DNA from 2 places in the Pseudoalteromonas apostichopi genome. Region 2 is predicted to be linked to the other one. Evidence: predicted binding sites of a transcription regulator. Region 2 holds the regulator's gene; the other holds the start of a gene.
The links. Region 2 encodes FliA, which starts transcription of late flagellar genes. Its sites were predicted from a motif close to CTAAAGNTNNNNNNNNNNNNGCCGATA; they were not measured.
Positions count from the first base shown of each region.

Region 1: the regulator FliA is predicted to act here: its motif matches at 9,110-9,136, upstream of QUE86_RS09135 (DUF5610 domain-containing protein).

Region 1 covers NZ_AP028065.1:2,022,660-2,033,222, forward strand. Annotated here, with positions in the region: gene gspL (type II secretion system protein GspL) at 1-905, shown strand, start outside; gene QUE86_RS09080 (type II secretion system protein M) at 902-1,375, shown strand; gene QUE86_RS09085 (type II secretion system protein N) at 1,379-2,137, shown strand; gene QUE86_RS09090 (YecA/YgfB family protein) at 2,157-2,771, shown strand; gene QUE86_RS09095 (hypothetical protein) at 2,768-2,971, opposite strand; gene QUE86_RS09100 (hypothetical protein) at 2,971-3,330, opposite strand; gene ccoG (cytochrome c oxidase accessory protein CcoG) at 3,608-5,038, shown strand; gene QUE86_RS09110 (serine/threonine protein kinase) at 5,104-6,078, shown strand; gene QUE86_RS09115 (thiol:disulfide interchange protein DsbA/DsbL) at 6,110-6,733, shown strand; gene QUE86_RS09120 (thiol:disulfide interchange protein DsbA/DsbL) at 6,752-7,390, shown strand; gene QUE86_RS09125 (2-thiouracil desulfurase family protein) at 7,449-7,901, shown strand; gene trmA (tRNA (uridine(54)-C5)-methyltransferase TrmA) at 7,904-9,001, opposite strand; gene QUE86_RS09135 (DUF5610 domain-containing protein) at 9,166-10,281, shown strand; gene murI (glutamate racemase) at 10,348-10,563, shown strand, end outside.
Region 2 covers NZ_AP028065.1:2,750,268-2,760,830, reverse strand. Annotated here, with positions in the region: gene QUE86_RS12500 (ParA family protein) at 1-211, opposite strand, end outside; gene QUE86_RS12495 (flagellar motor protein MotB) at 223-1,182, opposite strand; gene QUE86_RS12490 (flagellar motor protein) at 1,189-1,953, opposite strand; gene QUE86_RS12485 (protein-glutamate methylesterase/protein-glutamine glutaminase) at 1,946-3,109, opposite strand; gene QUE86_RS12480 (chemotaxis protein CheA) at 3,172-5,475, opposite strand; gene QUE86_RS12475 (protein phosphatase CheZ) at 5,491-6,258, opposite strand; gene cheY (chemotaxis response regulator CheY) at 6,276-6,659, opposite strand; gene QUE86_RS12465 (RNA polymerase sigma factor FliA) at 6,700-7,410, opposite strand; gene QUE86_RS12460 (MinD/ParA family ATP-binding protein) at 7,437-8,297, opposite strand; gene flhF (flagellar biosynthesis GTPase FlhF) at 8,290-9,771, opposite strand; gene flhA (flagellar biosynthesis protein FlhA) at 9,792-10,563, opposite strand, start outside.

The sequences.
Region 1 (10,563 bases), 730 kb from region 2:
CAACACTTATTGATGAGAAGCACGCTATTAACATCGCGATGACCGATCGTGAATGGTTTGAGCAATGGCTGGCTGAGTTCAATGAGCATGGTATCGAAGTATATAAAATACTGCCCGATGCTTTATTGTTACCTGATGTCGATGACAACGCTCAGTTACGTGCTATTGAGCTTAATGGTCAGTGGCTATGTAAACACGGTAACTGGCATATTGCCGCTGTAGAGACGAATTGGCTTGCTGGCTATTTAACGGCATTAGGTAACCCTGATGTTGCACACTTTAGTCCAGCAACGGGTTTTCCTGATACGGTTAACCTAAATGCTCGAACAGAACAATACGATTTACCATTAGCTTTATTTGCCAAACAATTACCAGAGGTTAATTTTAACCTGCGCCAAGGCGTTTATCAGCTTAAGAAAAAATCAGCGATTTGGTGGGGCTATTGGCAAAAGGCCGCTATTGCAGCTGGTGTAGCGTTAGTGTGTAGTGTCGGTGTTAAGTCACTTGAGCTCTATAAGTTAAATAGCGAACTTGAAGCAATGAAAGCCGAAGTAGTTGCCAATTATCAGCGTGCTTTTCCTAACAAAAAAGTGCGTCCGCAACTTATTCGCAGCCAAATTCGTAATGAACTTGCATTAATCGATGCAGGTAGTACGGCAGGCTTTTTAGATTTGACTAACGATCTGGTCTCGATTTTTAGTCAAGTGAAAGACTTCACACCAGAAACGCTTCGTTATGATCAAGGCCGTAACGAATTACGTATTCGTGCGCGCGGCAAAGATTTCCAGTCATTCAGTAAAGTTAAAGCAATTTTAGAACAGCGTGGCTTAACCGTTGATCAGGGTTCGCTGAATAATGATGGTGATTTTGTCGTTGGTGAAATTAAGTTACGAGGTGCGGCATGAAAAATCAAATAATCAATTATTGGCGCTCGTTAAAAGAACAAGAACAGCAACTTGTTATTGTTGCAGGTGTGGTGTTTGTTATTTTTGTGCTAGTTATGGGAGTCTTTCGTCCACTTAACACGGCTATCGAAAAGGCTGAGCAAGACACTATAAAACAGCAAGAGCTATTAGTTTGGGTTGATGAGAGTATTGCTAAATTAAAAGCAAGCGGTAATGCACGTAGTACGAGCAGTCGTAGTTTAAGCCAAATCGTTAATAGCACCCGTAATCGTTATCAAATTATCATTAGTAAAATGCAGCCGAATGACAATTCACTTCGTTTAACAATTGATTCTGTTGAGTTTAATAACCTTGTTGAATGGCTTGATGAATTGGTTAATTCGCACGGCGTACTAATCGAGAATTTAGATTTAAGTAAAGATGACAAATCAGGCTTTGTGCGTGTAAGTCGTTTGGTACTAGAGAAGTAAACGATGAAAAGAGTTATTTTATTAATCACAGTGTTTGTGATGTGTTTTTTGGTGTTTACGCTGGTAAAAACACCCGCTGCCGTTGCACTTGATTTAGCTAAGCCGCATTTACCAAAGCAATTACAATTAGGTAAAGCCAGTGGCACGCTATGGGACGGCCGCATTATGCAGGTACGTTTTGATGGTGAGCAATTAAATAATGTGCGTTGGCAGTTATCAGGCTGGTCACTGTTCACAGGTAAATTAGTGGGTACGGTGCGCTTTGGCAATCCTCGTGATAAAGCGGATATATCTGGTCATGGTGATTTTACATATGGTCTCTTTAACCAAACAGTCACTGTGAAAAAGACTACTTTACGCTTAACGGTTGAACGTGCCATGGAGCGTTTACAACTCCCTTTACCGATTAGTGCACAAGGCCGCGTAATAGTTGATTTAGACGAGTACAGCTCAGGTCAGCCTTATTGTGAGAGTTTAAGCGGTGAAATCGCGAGCCCTAACATTGATGTCAAAGGAATGAACAACTGGTTTAGTATTGGTCCTCTGAGCGGCCGTTTAAGTTGTAAATCGGGTGATGTAGCAGTACTGGTAGACCCAGAAAACCGTTTAGGACTTGAAGCTGATGCAGTATTAAAAGCGAATCTAGACTTTAAAGTAGCTGGCTATATTAAACCTGAAGCAAGCTTACCAAAAGAAGTGCATGATGCAGCTAAGTTCCTTGGTCGTCCTGATAACGAAGGCCGTTATCCGCTTAACTTTTAAATTGGATTAATTGAATAGTATGCAATTACCTGAGTTTTCAAAGCAGCAAAGCGAGCTTCTAAGTCAGTTTTTAGCGCAGCATCCAGATGCGCTTACTTTGGCGCAAACCCAAGGTTACTTGTTTGCCGTGATTTGTGCTCCTGAGCCGCTTGATGTTCACCAGTGGTTAGAAGAGGTTGCACCAGGCTCTGATGGGCAAATGGATGAGCAAGTACTGTTTGCATTTATGGCCTTGTATCAGCAGATCAGCGAGCAAGTATTTGAAACGGGTTTTGCATTACCTGTGAGCCTACAGCTGAGCTCTCAAGGGCAACAATACCTAGATATTCAAGAATGCCAGCATTGGAGCCAAGGTTTTATGCATGGTGCACAAGGCTACGTTAATAAGCTACTAAGTGCTCCCCATTTAGCTGATGAACTTAAAGAAGCGTTGGCTACCGCGCTGCAAAGCTTAGGCTTTTTTACTCTTGAAAGTAGTGAAATTGCAGCCCTCGCAACTGAGCATGGTTTATCTGAAGGGCAATTATGTCAGCAGCAGTATGAAGTGATGAATGAGTTTGCCGCTGGCTTTGCAGAACTTATTGAAGTTGTTGCTGTAAATAGCCAACTTTATAACGATGAGGGCTGGAACTAACCCAGCTCTAATAGGATGTCTGTGCAACCTTTGCTACAGCGTACAACGCCTTTACCTGGCTGATCAGTTTTTAAGTCTAAGGTAAGGGCGCCTTTACACACTTCACAGTATAAGGTTTGCCCTTTACCCAGCTTTTTTAACATATTGCGCTGTTTTGCGAACGAATCGCTGGTTTTTTTGTTTAAAGCAGAAAAGTCCATTACTTGTTTAGCCTTTCCTCAAGCGCATTCGAGACAATACTACATACTCGGTTTAAGCGGTCACCATAAAAATACAAGTTAATGTCTTTTTCACGGCAGTAGTGTAAGTGAAAAATTTGCAGCTTATCGTCTGTTGTAAATGTGTCCTCAATATACTCAAGCTCTGAATTAGATAAATTGAGTTGTGACTTAATATTATTTTTTGCCATATTCGCCGCGGGACTACGATTAATTTTACTAGCATCAGATAGTAATGATACGCCATCTCCTAGTAACCTTTCCCTAGGCTCTTTGATCAAAGGGTGATCAATCGTGAAAAGTGCTAAAATAATAAGCACTAAAATAAGAAATTTTTTCATAGCACAATAATCTTTGATCTAAATAAATACGGTATAGGTGCAAGTTTAATAAAATGGTCGTTTTAAAAGCAAGCAGATACGATTAAATAATTAAAATGTCGTATTTTCGATCAATCCCTGAAATTTTTTATAGATTGAGTATAATGCTTTATAGATTTGAAGTTTCAGAAATCTTTGAACGTAATGAGATGTATTCTGATTTGCCTAAGAGCTTAGAGAACCATCTGCTATAAACATATGTTTGAATGTTATTTCCTAGTGGCGTTGAGGAATTTTAATGGATAAACAGATTAAGGTTAAAAATATCCCAACGGAAGTGAAAATCCAGAAACCGGAAAATGCTTCCCTCGATGATAGATTTAATCCACGCAACCGTATTTATGTTCGAGCTGTAACTGGCTTACATCAATTGCTCAGACAGCGAATTGGTTTTGTCGGTATGCTTGCGTTTATGTTACTACCTTGGATTAATTTCCACGGCCAACAAGCTGTATTGTTCGATTTGGTAGGGCAAAAGTTTAACATTTTTGGCTTAACGCTTTGGCCACAAGACCTGACAATCCTTGCCTTTATTTTAATGTTGGCGGCTTTTGCTCTTTTCTTGGTAACTACTTTCTATGGTCGGGTTTGGTGCGGTTATACCTGTCCACAAACCGTTTGGACCTTTATTTTCATTTGGTTTGAAGAAAAGTTTGAAGGAAGCGCTAATCAGCGTAAGAAACTTGATCAACGCCCGATGGATTTTGATAAGTTTTGGCGAAAAAGTGCTAAACACGGAAGTTGGTGGTTATTCTCACTTTATACCGCATTTACCTTTGTTGGTTATTTTACGCCTATCCGCCAACTATTACCTGATCTGTTTACTCTTGATGCAACAGCATATTCATATATTTGCTTAGCCGTATTTGCGGTGTGCACCTATGGTAACGCGGGTTGGATGCGCGAAATTATGTGTTTACACATTTGCCCATACTCTCGCTTTCAATCAGCTATGTTCGATAAAGATACCTTCACAGTAAGCTATGATGAAGCGCGTGGTGAGAGCCGTGGTCCACGTTCACGCAAACAAGATCCAAAAGAACTTGGTTTAGGTGACTGTATTGACTGTAACTTGTGTGTTCAGGTTTGCCCGACGGGGATCGATATTCGTAATGGTTTACAATACGAATGTATAAATTGCGGTGCGTGTATCGATGCATGTGATGGGGTGATGGATAAAATGAATTACCCTCGCGGACTTATTTCCTATACCACAGAGCGTAATTTAGAAACACCAGATAACAAAACCCATGCACTTCGTCCTAAGTTAATTGGCTATCTCGTCATCTTAGTGCTGCTAACTGGGGCGCTGGTGGCGAACATTGCAATGCGTAAACCTATGGACTTAGATATTATTCGTGACCGTAATCAGTTATACCGTGTTGACTTTAATGGTTTAGTTGAAAATACCTATACATTAAAGGTTATCAATAAAGCGCAACATGAGCAGACATTTAATATTCGTGTCGAAGGGCTTGATAACTTTGAGTACATAGGCAAACAAACATTCACTGTGCCTTCTGGTGAATCATACAATGTACCACTGTCATTGGTTGTTGACCCTTATGATTTGAAAAAGCCAATGACAAAGTTTGAGTTTATACTTTCTGTCGATGGTGAGCCTGATGTGCAGATTTCACAGCCGAGTAACTTCTTTAAGGCACGATAATTAAGTACACTGAGTAAATGAATAAAAAGCGGGATTTTCCCGCTTTTTTTATATGATGAGACATTATGAGTAAATTTAGTTTTGTTGACCTTACACCCGATTCAATTTTAGATGCAGTTGAAAGTATCGGTGTCTATGCTGAATCAGGACTGCTGGCATTAAATAGCTACGAGAACCGTGTTTATCAATTTAAAGCAGAAGATGGCCAACGATATGTTGTTAAGTTTTACCGACCAGAACGCTGGAGTAAGGCGCAAATCTTAGAAGAGCATGCGTTTGCATTTGAACTTGCTGAGGCCGAAGTGCCGGTTGTTGCGCCTGTTATTATCGAAGGGCAAAGCTTGTTTGAGCATAATGGCTATTTGTTTACGTTATTCCCTAGTGTGGGTGGCCGCATTTTTGAAGTTGATAATTTAGATCAACTCGATGTGCTTGGCCGTTTAATTGGTCGAATGCACCAGGTAGCAAAAGCAAAGCCATTTGAACATAGGCCTGTGATCAGTTGCGAAGAATATCTTCAGACAGCTAAAGTTCAGTTACAGGCAAGTAACTTGGTGCCAATGACATTAGAGAACGCCTTCTATACAATTTTAGATTTGGTAATCAAAGAAACCACACAACAGTATAAAAATGTTGAAACTATCCGCCTGCACGGTGACTGCCATGCTGGTAATATATTGTGGTCTGGTGATGCATTGATGTTCGTTGATTTGGATGACAGCCGACAAGGACCTGCCATTCAGGACCTTTGGATGATGCTCAGTGGCGATCGTAACAACCAACTGTTACAGTTAGACACTTTAGTGGCTGCCTATGAAGAATTTTGTGACTTCGATCACAGCCAATTAAAACTGATAGAACCACTCAGAGCGATGAGAATGGTGCATTACATGGGGTGGTTGGCAAAAAGATGGGATGATCCAGCATTCCCACGGAACTTTTCATGGTTTGCTGAAGACAAATACTGGGAACAGCAAATACTAGCGTTAAAAGAACAGCTTGCAGCGCTACAGGAAGCACCATTAAAATTATTACCATAAATTTTTAAAAGCTAATAAAGACGAGAAAATAATGTTTAAAAAATTAAAGTTAAGTCTACTCATTTTATGTTTACCTTTTGCAGCCCTTGCTGCTGATTTTGAAGCAGGTAATCAATATGAAGTTTTAAAAGTTGAGAAAAGTGCAACACCTCAAGTAACCGAGTTCTTTTCGTTTTATTGCCCACACTGTTTTCAGTTTGAGCCTGTAGCAAAAGCATTAACTGCAAGTCTTCCTGAAGGTACCGAGTTTGTAAAAAGCCATGTTAACTTTTTAGGTGGTGTATCTAAGCAAACACAAAGTAATTTAAGCTATGCCTACTTAATTGCTAAGCAGCATGGCAAAGCAGAGCAAGTTGCTGACCAAATTTTTAATAGCATCCACAGACAACGCGCTTTACTTAAAGACATGAAAGACGTTAAAGCATTACTTGCGACCAATGGTATCAGCAACGATGTGTTTGATGCTGAAATTGCAAGCATGCCAGTGATTAGTGCTGAAAAAGCGATGCAAGATAAACAGCAAAAATATTCTGACATGGGTGCGTTAACAGGTGTGCCTACTTTTATCGTAAATGATAAATATAAAATCAATTTAAATACCATCAAAAGCCAGCAGATGCTTGATGAGTTAGTCGAATTCTTATTAAAACAATAATTTTGGAGTAAAGAAGTAATGATCAAGTTAGTAAAAGCTGTATTAATGGCTGCCACGCTAGGTTTAGCGGCAAATGCCTCAGCTGCTCAATATGAAGAAGGTAAGCATTATGAAACGATTGATGCACGCGCTTCTAAAAAGCCTGAAGTAAAAGAGTTCTTCTCATTCTACTGCCCACACTGTAATAACTTCGAGCCAGTAGTGAAAGAGCTTAAAACACTTCTTAAAGAGGGCGTAAAGTTCAAAAAGAGTCATGTTGATTTTTCAGGTCCTCGTGACCCAGAGATTCAAACCATCTTAGCGCAAGGTTATGCGACGGCTAATGTGTTACCACAGAAAGACGCTTTAGTAGCCGCTGTGTTTAATCATATTCACGGTAAGCGTGCACGTATTAACGAACTAGCAGACATGAAAGACATCTTCGTTTCACAAGGTGTATCGGCTGAAGATTTTGATAAGTACTACAACAGCTTCTCTGTACGTACTATGGCGTCTAAAATGAAACGCGACCAAGAATACTACCAACAAAAAGGTGCTTTAAAAGGCGTTCCAACTTTTATTGTTAATGGTAAATATCGCGTGATTATAGGTGCGGATTCAGGTATTAGCGATGCAAAGAGCATGGCAGACTTAATTAATTACCTAGCTGATAAATAAGTTTAGTTTAATTAAAATTAAAGCTCCGCACGCGGAGCTTTTTTTATTGGTAAAGCAAATGCAAAAAATACTAGTTTCAAGCTGTTTGTTAGGAAACCCTGTTCGTTATGACGGGCAATCGCAAAACTTACTTCATCCTGGCTTAGAAACTCTAAAACAGCAGGGAAGGCTTATTGCATTCTGCCCTGAAGTAGCTGGTGGCTTACCTACACCAAGGCCGCCAGCAGAAATTAAATTGGGAAGAGTACTCACCAAAGATGCGCAAGATGTCACAGTGCAATTTGCTTATGGTGCAGAACAAGCTCTTAAACTTTGCCAAAAGCAAGGTATTCGTTATGCCTTGTTAAAAGAGTCAAGCCCGTCATGTGGTCGCAATACGATTTACGATGGTAGTCATTCTGGAAGGAAAATTTCAGGGATGGGGTTAACTGCAAAGCTGTTAACTGACAACAATATAGAAGTGTTTAGTGAGCAGCAGTTGCCAGCACTATTTAAAGCGCTGGCAGACTAATTTTATTTACGCTGTAAAAACACACCTGATTCAATGTGGTGGGTGTAAGGGAATTGATCGAAAATAGCAAAACGCTTTACTGCATGGGTTTTGCATAAGTGGTCAAGGTCACGCTCTAGGGTATCTGGATTACACGAGATATAAATAATATTGTCGTAGTTCGCAACTAGGTCACAAGTCAGTGTGTCCATGCCAGCACGTGGTGGGTCCACCAAGATTGTTTGGCAGTTATAGCTTTTCAGATCAATGCCATCCAAACGAGAGAAAGTGCGCTCGCCTTTCATTGCTTGAGTGAACTCTTCACTCGACATACGAATGATATCTAAGTTTTCAACCTTGTTCTGCGCGATATTGTATTGTGCAGAGTAAACCGATGATTTTGAAATCTCAGTCGCTAATACGCGGTCGAATGAATCTGCAAGAGCAATGGAGAAATTACCATTCCCGCAATATAACTCCAGTAAGTCATTGCTAAGTGGTTGGCAAAGCGCTTGTGCCCACTCTAGCATCTTGATGTTCACTTTCGCATTAGGTTGCGTAAAGCTATTTTCGACTTGTTGATAGATAAGCTCTTTACCGTTTACGTTTAAACGCTCAATAACGAAATCATTACCAATCACTTCTTTTTGCTTGCGAGCACGGCCAATAAAATCAATTTTAAACTGTGTGCTAAGTTTTGCTTTAAGCTCTTTAATAGCTTGTAGCCACTGCTCATCTAATTGTTTGTGGTATAACAAACTAACTAGAATCTCGCCACTTAAGCTTGAAAGATAATCGATTTGAAACAGCTTGCGACGCAGAACTTCATTGTCTTTTAAGTTTTCAATCATGGCTTGCATGACTTCACCCACTAAAGGCGCTGCAGGGTCAAACTCGTCAACACGGATCTTTTCTTTAGTTTGTTGATCAAACATGATGTGAAAAAGGTCTTCACCTTCATGCCAGACACGAAACTCTGCACGTTGGCGGTAATGAATAGGGTCAGAGCCAAACACTTCTAATTTTTCGACCCCAAAACGTCTAAACTGTGAGGTGATGCGCTGCTCTTTCTCACTCAATTGTGCATCATATTGAGTTGTATCAATTTTTATAACCGCCATGGCTGATTACCTTTTATCTCTTAGCTTTATAACGGCGCTATTGTAGGGAGCGCTGAGGATTTGTCTAGTTTTGTTATTTATTTTAGTGTCGTTTTTTTATACAAAAAACTTAAGTTCTGTGGTTTTTGGCCGATAATGAGTTAACCATAACATGGAGTCGGATCATGAAAATTGGCAACCTAGGCTATATGCCTAATACAAATGTGAATAAATACAATGGCAAACAGGCATTGCAGCAGCCTACTATTCAAAATCGTCAAGATAGTTACCAGCAACGAGGCCGAGAGCTGGCTGCTAAAGTTCTTGATGATAAACTTGCTGAGGCACTAGGTTTACCTAAAGCCGAAGAGAAAAAAGATAAACCACTGTTCGACTTTGAAGAGATCGTTAAAAACGTTCTCGACTTTGTTGGCGGTGCGCTTCGCAAAGCAAAAGCAGATGGTGCTGATGATGAAAAGCTCAAAGGTATGCTTGGTGATGCACGAAAAGGTGTACAAATGGGCATCGACGATGCTTATGATGAGCTAAAAGGGTCAGGTATTCTTAATGATGACATCGAAGAGGGTATCGAAAAGTCTAAAGAAGGCATCTATAAAGGTATTGATGAATTAGAAGAAGACTTGTTCAATCCTAAACCAAATTCGGTTTCAGTAAGCCAGGCCCAATACGTTAGTTTAAGTAATAATGCAGAATACACTTTCACTACTGCTGAAGGTGATGAAGTGAGTATTAGCTTTGCTGATGCATACGAAAGTGAGTCAGCAAGCGGCTATAGCAAAAATGGCGATAACGAAGCGTTTGTCAGTGAATCTTCTCAATCACGTGACTTATCATTCTCGATGACAGTCAATGGTGATTTAAATGAGCAAGAGCAGCAAGCTATCAATGAATTGATGGAAGACTTGCAGAGTGTTAGCGAAACATTCTTCTCTGGTTCATTAGAAGACGCCTTTGAACAAGCTAAAGAGTTGAACTTAGGTAACGAGCAACTCGTTGGCTTTACCATGGATCTGAAACAAACAAAAACAGTTGCTGCTATAAAAGGGTATGAAGAATATAAACCATCCCCTGAAAAAGAAGTCGCTGATAAAATAGCGCCATTTAATGACGATTTGAAACAAGCGTTCAATAAAGCGGGTGAGTTAGGTTTGCAAAATGAACTTGCTGGTATCTTACAATGGTTAAACCAAGATAAAGAAGAAGTAAGCAAGCTGGTGGATTATACCAAAGCAATGTTTGAACAAATGAATAAACTACGTTCGGCAACTGAAGAAGCTTAACCCTTTCTTTATTTTTATATAGCTGCATGGCAAACTGCTGGCCTTTGATAATCCGAGGTAAGCAGTTTGTCAGTTCATATAATGGTGTTTGATTCTGGTATAGGTGGGACAACCGTACTTGAACAGATCCAAGCACTGATCCCAGATGCTGATTATAGCTATTTTATGGATAATGCTTTATTGCCATATGGCGCGCAAAGCCAGCAAACGATCATAACCCGCCTTTTTGCGCTACTACAGTTTATCGAAATAGAAAAATTACACGTAGATATCCTAGTAATT
Region 2 (10,563 bases):
TGGCCATACTATTGCCGCGTGCAAAGATATCATACACGCTGACTTCAAGCTCTTCAGAGTCAATGCCAAAATAATAAGTTAATGATGCGTGCGGATCAGTGTCAATAAGTAACACTCGTTTTCCTTGTAAAGCAAGAATGCCAGCAAGGCTAACAGCTGTTGTTGTTTTCCCTACCCCACCTTTTTGATTCGCTACGGTCCAAACTTTCACATCACACCTTATTATTGTTCATTGCGCGTGGTAATCCTAATGCCACCGTGCGGTAATTGAATCACTTTAATGCTGTTATCATCACTTGGCAACTCAATTTCTGTCGTCTTTTCCGGTTGATTTTGTGATTCTTGTTCAGTACTTTGCGGCTCTTCGGGGGGTAAACCATACTTCGATAACGCTACGACCACTTTACGGTTCTCCGCGCGACCTTGCTCAGTGTCATTACTAGCGAAAGGTGAATATTCACCATAACCTTCAATTGCCATTCGAGCAGGATTAATACCTAAACTCTCAAGTTCAACAAGTATTGATGTTGCACGGGCTACCGATAACTCCCAGTTAGAGCGAAACATTTCATTACGAATACCTTCGTTATCAGTATAACCACGCACGCGGATATAGTTATCAACAGGCGCTATAATATCTCTAACTAAACCTACAACTTCCTTTGCACGTTGCTGTGCAACAGCACTGCCCGAAGAAAACAACATACCTGAGCTTAGTTCAATAATAAGCCAGTCTTGATGAAGCTCTAAACTTGCTTCACCATCACGAATTTCATCAATGAGTGCAGATTGTAGTTTAGTTAGCAAACTATCAAGGGGCTTGCCTAGATGCTTTTTATCAATATTACTCGTTTCACTTTGCCCATCAAGTAATTCAGGCCCTTGCTCATCCTTTCGGATACTTTCACCGTAAAGGATGTCTTTTTCTGGACTGACTCTGTCTGTTAAAATTCCGGTGCCGTTCACTCCGGTTCCAACTTGCTGTTGCTCACGAGCTGATTTCTCGAAAACCTGCTCAAGCGAATCGGAGAGAATTTGAAAGTCTTCATTTTTATTAATTGCTATGGCATACATGACCACAAAAAAAGCAAACATGATAGTCATGTAATCGGCATAAGAAACAAGCCAACGCTCGGTATGTTGGTTTTTTGACGTGTTATGACGCAGACGACGGCGCATCATAATAAATTACTCTTCAACTAAGCTTGGACGCTCAACACGGTACGCCTCAAGTTTTAGTTCTATATTCAGTGGGCTTTCACCTTGCGAGATAGCAATAATGCCTTCAGCAAGTAATTCATGATACAGCATCTTTTGTTCAATTTGCTGCTTTAACTTATTGGCCATAGGTAAGAATAATAAATTAGCTAAACCTACACCGTAGATGGTAGCGATAAAAGCGGTGGCGACACCCGCACCCAATTTTTCAGGATCTGTTATAAATTGCATTGCCTGAATCAAACCAAGTACCGCACCTAAAATACCAATTGTTGGACTATAACCCCCCATCGCTTCATAAACTCGGCTAACCTCTAACAAGCGCTCTCGTTCAAGCATTAAGTCAATTTCAAGGGTATCTCTAAGCTTTTGCTCATCGATACCATCAACGAGTAGACTCAACCCTTTTGCCGCGTATGGGTCTGTATGAGTAAGTGCCTCAGATTCAAGCGCTAAGTAACCTTCTTGGCGTGCTTTGTGCGACCAGCGCTTTACTTGTTCGATAGCTGCATCAATATCATGATATGGCGGAAAGAACACCCAATGACTAATTTTGAGTGTTTTTGCAAAAACACTACCAGGGGTCTGGAGCATAACAGCCCCAAGCGTACCGCCAAGAACAATAATCAGCGCAGGTCCATTGAACAAAGCTGTGACAACGCCGCCTTCTAATGCATAACCAAATGCAATAGCACTAATTGCGATAATTAAGCCGAGAAAAGACAGCTTATCCACAGCCAGTCTCACGCGTTAGGCGGGCTGCAACATCTGTGAGCGCTAAGCTTTCACTAGCCAAACCAGCATTCGCAACGGCTTGTGGCATACCATACACTACACTGGTTTTTTCATCTTGCGCCCAAATGGTTGCACCGACTTGCTTAAGCATACGCGCTCCATCACGACCATCAGCACCCATACCCGTTAACACCACGGCTAGAACATCACCGCCATAGGTTTTTGCTGCACTCGCAAAGGTGACATCAACACTTGGCTTATAAGTAATACGTGGGCTATCATCTTCAAACACACGTAATGTACGAGAGCCGCTGCGCCCTTCAATCAACATTTGTTGACCACCTGGCGCTAAATAGGCTGTACCTGGCATTAAGCGGTCACCATTTTGCGCTTCTTTCACATTGATTCTGCATAAACCATTGAGGCGTGCTGCAAAAGCAGGAGTAAACGCAGCTGGCATATGTTGAATAAGCAAAATAGGATGCGGAAAGTTAGCAGGCAGCTGAGTTAAAATGGTCTGTAGCGCAACCGGCCCACCAGTTGATGTACCAATAGCAACCAACTGATATTGCTTGCCCGAAGCTCGAATTTTACTTGTACTCGATAACGATTCCGCAGGCGAACTAGCAGGAGCTGAACGGCTAAAGCTGCGATCAGGCTGAACAATACCGCTGCTAGTACTTGTAGCGCTACTGCCCCTTGGTGCAGGAGCCAGAGTTGGTCTCGAAATAGGTGCCGGACGCGAAAAACGAGAGAGGCGACGACGACCAATTTCTTTTACTTTATTTTGTAAAAGCGCGATTGCATCTTCATTATTACGTGCAATGTCTTCGAATTTTTTCGGTAAAAAATCTAAAGCACCAGCATCAAGTGCATCGAGGGTTGCTGTTGCACCATCACGGGTGAGTGATGAGAACATTAAAATAGGAGTCGGTGTTGCTGCCATTATTTCTTTCACAGCACTAATGCCATCAAGAACTGGCATCTCAACATCCATAGTAATTACATCAGGTCTTAATTCACGGGTTTTATCTACCGCCTCACGACCATTAACGGCAAAACCAATTACCTGAATATTGCTGTCTTGCTCTAAAATTTCGCTTACTCTGCGGCGAAAAAAGCTTGAATCATCAACAACTAATACTTTGACTGCCATTGGCACTCTCTTGTTTTATATCATTTAAAGTGCAGCTAAACACTGCACTTTATTATTTATTATTAGCCAACGTAATGCTTAAGCATACTAGGTACATCGAGGATCAATGCAATCCCACCATCAGAAGTAATTGTCGCACCTGCCATTCCTGGCGTGCCTTGTAATAAGGCATCTAAAGGTTTGATAACCACCTCTTCTTGACCAATTAATGAGTCAACAACAAAGCCCACTTGTTTAGTACCTATTTGTACAATCACCACGTGACCTTCTGCTTTACGCTCTTGGCGGTTGGCACCTTTTACTAACCAATGTTGTAAATAGAAAAGCGGAATCGCTTTTTGACGAACTATTATTGTCAGTTGGCCATCAACTACGTTAGTTTTAGTTAAATCAAGGTGGAAAATTTCGCTTACGCCAGCAAGCGGTAGAGCAAAGGTTTGCTCACCTACAACAACCATTAGAGTTGGTAAGATAGCAAGCGTTAATGGCACCTTAATTTCTAGTGCAGTACCTACGCCCAATTCCGACTGGATGTTAACCGAACCATTTAACTGGGTTATTTTAGTTTTAACCACATCCATGCCGACACCGCGCCCTGAAATATCAGAGATCTCTTCTTTCGTTGAGAAACCAGGAGCAAATATTAGGTTGTATGCTTCTGTATCCGACAAACGGCTTGCTTGATCATGATCAATTACACCCTTGCTGATTGCGATTTTTTTCAGCTTATCAGCATCCATACCAGCACCATCATCACGAATGGTAAGCAGAATATGATCACCTTCTTGTGATGCTGAGAGCGTGACTGTACCTGTACGCGGTTTACCTGCAGCTTCACGCACATCTGGCATTTCAATACCATGGTCTACAGAGTTACGCACTAAGTGCACCAATGGATCAGCAAGTGCTTCAACAAGGTTTTTATCTAAATCGGTTTCTTCACCTACTAGCTGCAGATTAATGTCTTTTTTCAAGCTACGAGCTAAGTCACGAACTACGCGTGGGAAACGACCAAATACTTTCTTAATTGGCTGCATCCGGGTTTTCATTACCGCACCTTGTAAGTCTGCGGTTACCACGTCTAGGTTCGAGATGGCTTTACCCATTGACTCACTGTTGCTGTTATTCGCAAGACTTACCAAGCGGTTACGAACCAATACAAGCTCACCAACCATGTTCATGATTTCGTCAAGACGTTTGGTATCAACACGAACCGTTGTTTCTGCCTGTGGAGGCGGAGCCTTTTTCGGTGCCGCTGAAGCTGCTGGCGCTTTTGCAGGAGCTGGAGCAGGTTTACTAGCTGCAGCTGCAGGTTTCGGTGCAGGTGCAGGTGCAGGTGCCGGTTTAGAGGCTGCAGGCTGAGCAGGTTTTGTAGGTTCAGCTTTTGGTGGCTCTGGTGCTTTTTCCGCGGTTGAACTTTCCAATGATTGAGGAGCTGTGCCTTTGCCATGTAACTCGTCAAGAAGTGCCTCAAACTCATCATCACTAATTTCATCGTCTGAATCGCTGCTTGCTGCCTCTGCAGTAGGGGTGGCAGAGGCTGGCTCAATAGAACTTGTAGCTTCAGGCTTGGCAGTATTATCTTGTTTTACTTCCCCAAAATTACCAACACCGTGCAATTCATCTAATAAACTATCAAATTCATCATCGGTAATATCATCACTGTCACTGCTATTTGACTCAGGAGCAGATGCTGCTGGTCCTTGGCCTTTTCCATGCAGCTCATCTAACAGGCTTTCGAATTCATCTTCAGTGATTTCGTCAATATTTTGAGACTCAGCGCTGCTATCAGCAAGACCGCCGCCATCAAATAACATATCGAACGCAAATGGGTCATTTTCATCGATGTTGTCTGTTGCTGTATCTGCTGTGACTTCAGGCGTATCAACAACAACCTCTTCAACTGCTGGTTCTTCAGGTGCAACTGCAACGTCCTCTGCTACAGATAAATCTTCACCTGCAAGCTCTTCTGCAGTAGGCGGCTGACTTAATTTATGAAGGACTTCTAATAGGGCTGGATCTGCAGGCTCTGGTTGTTCGCGATTTTGAATCGTGGCGAACATTTCATTAATAGTATCAAGAGCTTGTAATATTACGTCCATTAGCTCAGGCGTAACAGTGCGTACACCTTGGCGTAATAAATCGAAAACATTCTCTGCGCCATGACAAGCATCAACAAGTTCAGTCATACTTAAGAAACCTGCACCACCTTTAACAGTGTGGAAGCCCCTAAAAATGGCGTTTAATAGATCTTTGTCTTCTGGGTTGTTTTCAAGCTCAACTAATTGCTCCGACAATAGCTCTAAGATTTCTCCTGCTTCAACAAGGAAATCCTGTAATATATCTTCATCGACTTCAAAGCTCATGCAGCTACTCTCCTCTTAGAAGCCCAGACTTGATAATAGATCATCGACTTCATCTTGTCCTGAAACAACATCATCGCGAGACTCTTTATCAATAATCGGCCCTTCAGGACCTGCTAGTGTGTCACTTGGTGCAGGTGCTTTTTCTATGGCCTGTTTTTCTTGTTGTTGATGACCATCTTCTTGACTGCCAAACACAGTTAAGAGATTAATTAAACTGTCTTCTACTTCTCGCACTAGTTCAATGACACGACGAATAACTTGTCCAGTTAAATCTTGATAATCCTGCGCCATCAGCACATTCGTCATCAAGCCTTGAAGCTCATCGGTTTTTGTGTGCGAGTTATTCATGAACTTATCTAGGCTATGACATAACGATTTAAATTCACCGAGTTCAATTTCTCGGTTCATTAAACGATCCCAAGTAGGCTTAATTGCAGCAATTTCATCAGCAAGTTGTTGCGCTATCGGTAAACTTGCTTCAACTGCATCCATAGTTTTATTGGCGGCACTTTCTGTCATTTCCATAACATAATTTAAGCGCTGCTTAGCATCTGGGATAGCGTCGGTAGTTAAATCAGCGAGACGAGTATCTAGGTCAAAGTTTTTTAACGCTTCATGAAGTTGACGCGTCAATTTACCGACTTCAGCAAACAACTCTGATTGCTCTTTTGACGCAGCATCAAGAATGAGCTTATCAGCTTTTTCTTGTTCACCATTTTCAAGATACTCAACAAGTTGACGAGCTTGCTCTAAACTTATTTGAGGCGCAGCAAGTGCTGACATAAGCCTCTCCCCTTAGATTAACCTAAACGTTCAAACACTTTTTCCAATTTGGTTTTAAGTGTCGCAGCAGTGAATGGTTTAACGATATAGCCATTAACACCTGCTTGAGCAGCAGCAACAATTTGTTCTTTTTTCGCTTCAGCTGTCACCATTAACACAGGAATATGCTTAAGGCTATCATCAGCACGAATTGCGCGTAACAAATCAATACCTTGCATACCAGGCATGTTCCAATCTGTTACAACAAAATCAAATTCTTGATTTTGTAGCATTGGCAATGCTGTTGAACCGTCGTCAGCTTCCTGCACATTGGTAAAACCTAAATCCCTTAATAGATTTTTAATGATACGTCTCATTGTAGAAAAATCATCAACAACAAGAATTTTCATGTTTTTATCCAAAACATCCTCCGGTGAGGTTTGAACCTTTATTTACTTACTACTAATTAATCCAGTCATTGATTTTTGCTTTGAGCTTAATCATCGCCTGACCATGTATTTGACTCACACGCGACTCGCTAACATCGAGTATGTGTCCTATTTCTTTTAAGTTCATTTCGTCGTTGTAGTACAAAGACAAAACGAGAGCATCTCTTTCTGGTAACGATTGGATAGCCGTTAATAGAGACTGGTTAAACCGCTCATTTTTAACGTTATTAAACGGTTTGTCTAGTCCTAAATCCTGACCTACTGGTGTGATGACATCTTCATCCACGCCTAAGTCTTCAATGCCTAATACTTTACTAGAATTTACATCATGTAGAATATGATGGTACTCATCCAGTGTAATATCAAGTTTTTCAGCTACTTCAGTGTCTTTTGGTTCACGATTTAACGTGCTCTCTAATTCGGCAATGGTTTCTGCCACTAGGCGGGCATTTCGGTGAACTGAACGTGGAGCCCAGTCACCTCGGCGAATTTCATCCAGCATAGCACCACGAATACGAATACCTGCGAAGGTTTCAAAACTAGCACCTTTGCTAGCATCAAAGTTTTTTGACGCTTCAATCAGGCCTATCATGCCTGATTGAATTAAATCATCGAGTTGCACACTGGCAGGTAAACGAGCAATTAGATGGCACGCCACTTTTTTCACTAAAGAGGCATGTTTTTCAACAATCGCATTTAAATTTTGTGCTGATTGATATCCCATCGCTTTATTCACCGATGTTGTCATAGTTAGCCGTTTACTAGTTTTTCAATAAAAAATTCTAAATGGCCAGACGGTTGATTAGGGATCGGCCATTTAACTGCTTTTGTTGCTAATGTTTTAAACGCCACCGCTGCTGGTGAATTCGGGAATAATTCAACGATTACTTTTTGACGGCGCGTAGACTTACGCATGTTCTCGTCATAAGGAATGGTTGCTACTAACTCCATCGAAACATCTAAAAAACGATCCGTTACTTTTGAAAGTTTAGCAAATAATTCTTGCCCTTCACGCAAACTGCGCACCATATTGGCAACAATTTTAAATTTATATACGCCATGCTCACGGCTAAGTACTTTTATAAGTGCGTAAGCATCAGTAATTGAGGTGGGTTCATCACATACAACTACAACAACGTCTTGGGCTGCACGAGAAAAGCTTAATACCATGTCTGAAATACCTGCGGCGGTATCAACAATTAAAATATCAAACTCAGTGTTTAACTCGCTAAATGCACGTATAAGACCTGCATGCTCAGATGGCGATAATTCAACCATACTTTGAGAACCAGACGTTGCTGGTACAATTTTGATTCCTGCAGGGCCTTCGACGAGAATTTCATCAAGCTCACACTCGCCCGACAAAACATGAGATAAGTTACGTTCAACACGAAGGCCAAGCATCACGTCACAGTTTGCCAAACCTAAATCGGCATCTAATACTAATACACGATTTCCTTGCTGGCCTAATGCGATTGCGGTGTTGAGTGAGACGTTGGTTTTACCCACTCCACCTTTACCGCCAGTAACAGCGATAACTTTAACGCCACTATTATTATTTTGATTCATTTTGCGCAGGCCGCTTGCTTGATCTAATACTGTGTTAATCATACATCCCTACTGTGTTCGACGCTACTGCTTGACGTCTTGAATGTTGTGCTTTTGCTCGTTTTAAATACAATTGTTCAGCTTTTTTCACTAGTTTTTCAGCATTCGCTACGCGAATATCCTCAGGAACGCGCTGACCGTTAGTAAGATACCCTATTGGCAGACGATTTTGAATCGCTATGCTAATAATCTCACCTAAACTTAAAGATTCATCCAATTTAGTGAAGATACAGCCACTTAGGTGAACCTTTTTAAAGTGTCTTACGGTTTCTTGCAACACATTTATCTGCGCTGTAGCACTTAATACTAAATAACTACGAATATCAACACGCTGATTACGCATTAAGGTGTTTAATTGTTCAGTTAAGCGTAAATCTCGTTGGCTCATACCCGCAGTGTCTATTAATACTAGACGCTTATTACGTAAATGGTATAACACTTCAGCTAATTCATTCGCATCTTTTACTTGCTTTACACCACAACCAATAATACGACCATAAGTAGCCAATTGTTCGTAGGCACCAATTCTGTATGTATCAGTGGTGATCAGTGCAACTTTATCAGCACCATATTTTTGTGCTCCAAGTGCTGCTAATTTCGCAACTGTGGTTGTTTTACCAACGCCCGTTGGACCAACTAGTGCAAAAACTCCACCTTGGCGTAGGATTTCGTTGTTAGTTGTATGCATTTGGTTTTCAACCATTTGCAGCAGCGCTTGCCATGCTTGTTGGCGAGATACATCATCAGGAATAAAACACGCCATTTGCTCAGCAACATCACGCTCAATCCCCATACCAGCTAAACGATCAATCATACAAGCGCGTGTTGGATCACGGCGCGCCATATCTTGTTGCATTAATCCAGATACTTGGTGTTCAAGTAATTGACGAATCGCATTCATTTCTTCGCGCATAGTCGTCATTTCTGATTGATTAGCTGGGGCTGAGTTTTTATGATCAGCGGGTGAGTCTAAATCATCAAAACCTGCGTCTAAATCGTCATCAAACCCTAGGCTATGAGCTTGAGTTTGTACACGAGGTGCTGCTTGCTGCTGATAACGAGGAGCTTGCTTATATTCAGGCTGTTGCTGCTCAAAGCTTGGTTCTTTTGGTTGATAATGTTCACTCGTATCAATACCAGATTGACTAAACATTGACGCCAGCTCTGGCGAACGAGGGCGTGGGGCTTGACGCTCAAGTAACGCTTGTAGGCTATCAGCAACTTTCGCTTGCGGCTCAGGTTTAGCACGCATTGGCTCAGGCTTAACAAAATTATGCTGTGGTGCAGGTGCTGATTGTGCCACTGCAGGTTTAGCTTCGGCTTTCGGGGCTGCTTTGTCGTAATCAACAGCTGCAACGATTTCAACGCCGTTAGCAAGCTTTTTGTTCGACATAATAACCGCATCAACACCTAACTCATCTTTCACTTCTTTCAGTGCAGTGCGCATATCTTTAGCAAAAAAACGTTTAATTTTCATGGTTCAACCCCTTTACTATCCTATTGTTGGCCTACTGAGCTGACAATCTTAATCTGTCTTTCGTCTGGCACCTCTTGATAAGACATCACCCTTAAACCTGGGATTGTGTACTTAACGAAACGAGATAACACAGTACGTAACATTCCTGACGTTAACAGTATCGAAGGTTCACCGGCCATTTCTTGGTTTTGATGCGCTTCATTCAATGATTGTTGAAGTCGCTCTGCAAGGCTTGGCTCTATTCCGGCACCTTCGTCACCTGCATTCTGAAGTGACTGATGCAACATCTGTTCCAACTCAGGCGCCAAGGTAATGACAGGGATCTCAGAAGACATACCAACAGCGTCTTGAACGATAAGTCTGCGAAGTGAAATTCGCACTGCAGCCGTTAGTACATCAGGGTCTTGGCTACGTGGACCATACTCAACAAGGGTTTGCACAATCGAGCGCATATCGCGAATTGCCACCCCTTCATTGAGTAAGTTTTGTAGCACTTTTACGATAGTAGTAAGTGGTAATACGTCAGGAACCAGTCCTTCAACAAGGCGAGGATGACTCTTCGCTAACATATCTAATAAGTTTTGTACTTCTTCATGACCAAGTAGTAAAGCAGCACTGTTCGTGAGTAACTGACTAATATGAGTTGCAACTACCGTTGCTGAATCAACGACGGTATAGCCAAGTGATTGTGCTTCATCTTTTTGGTCAGGTTTGATCCAAACCGCATCTAATCCAAATGCAGGGTCTTTTGTGGCAACCCCTTTGATTGGACCAAATACTTGGCCTGGATTA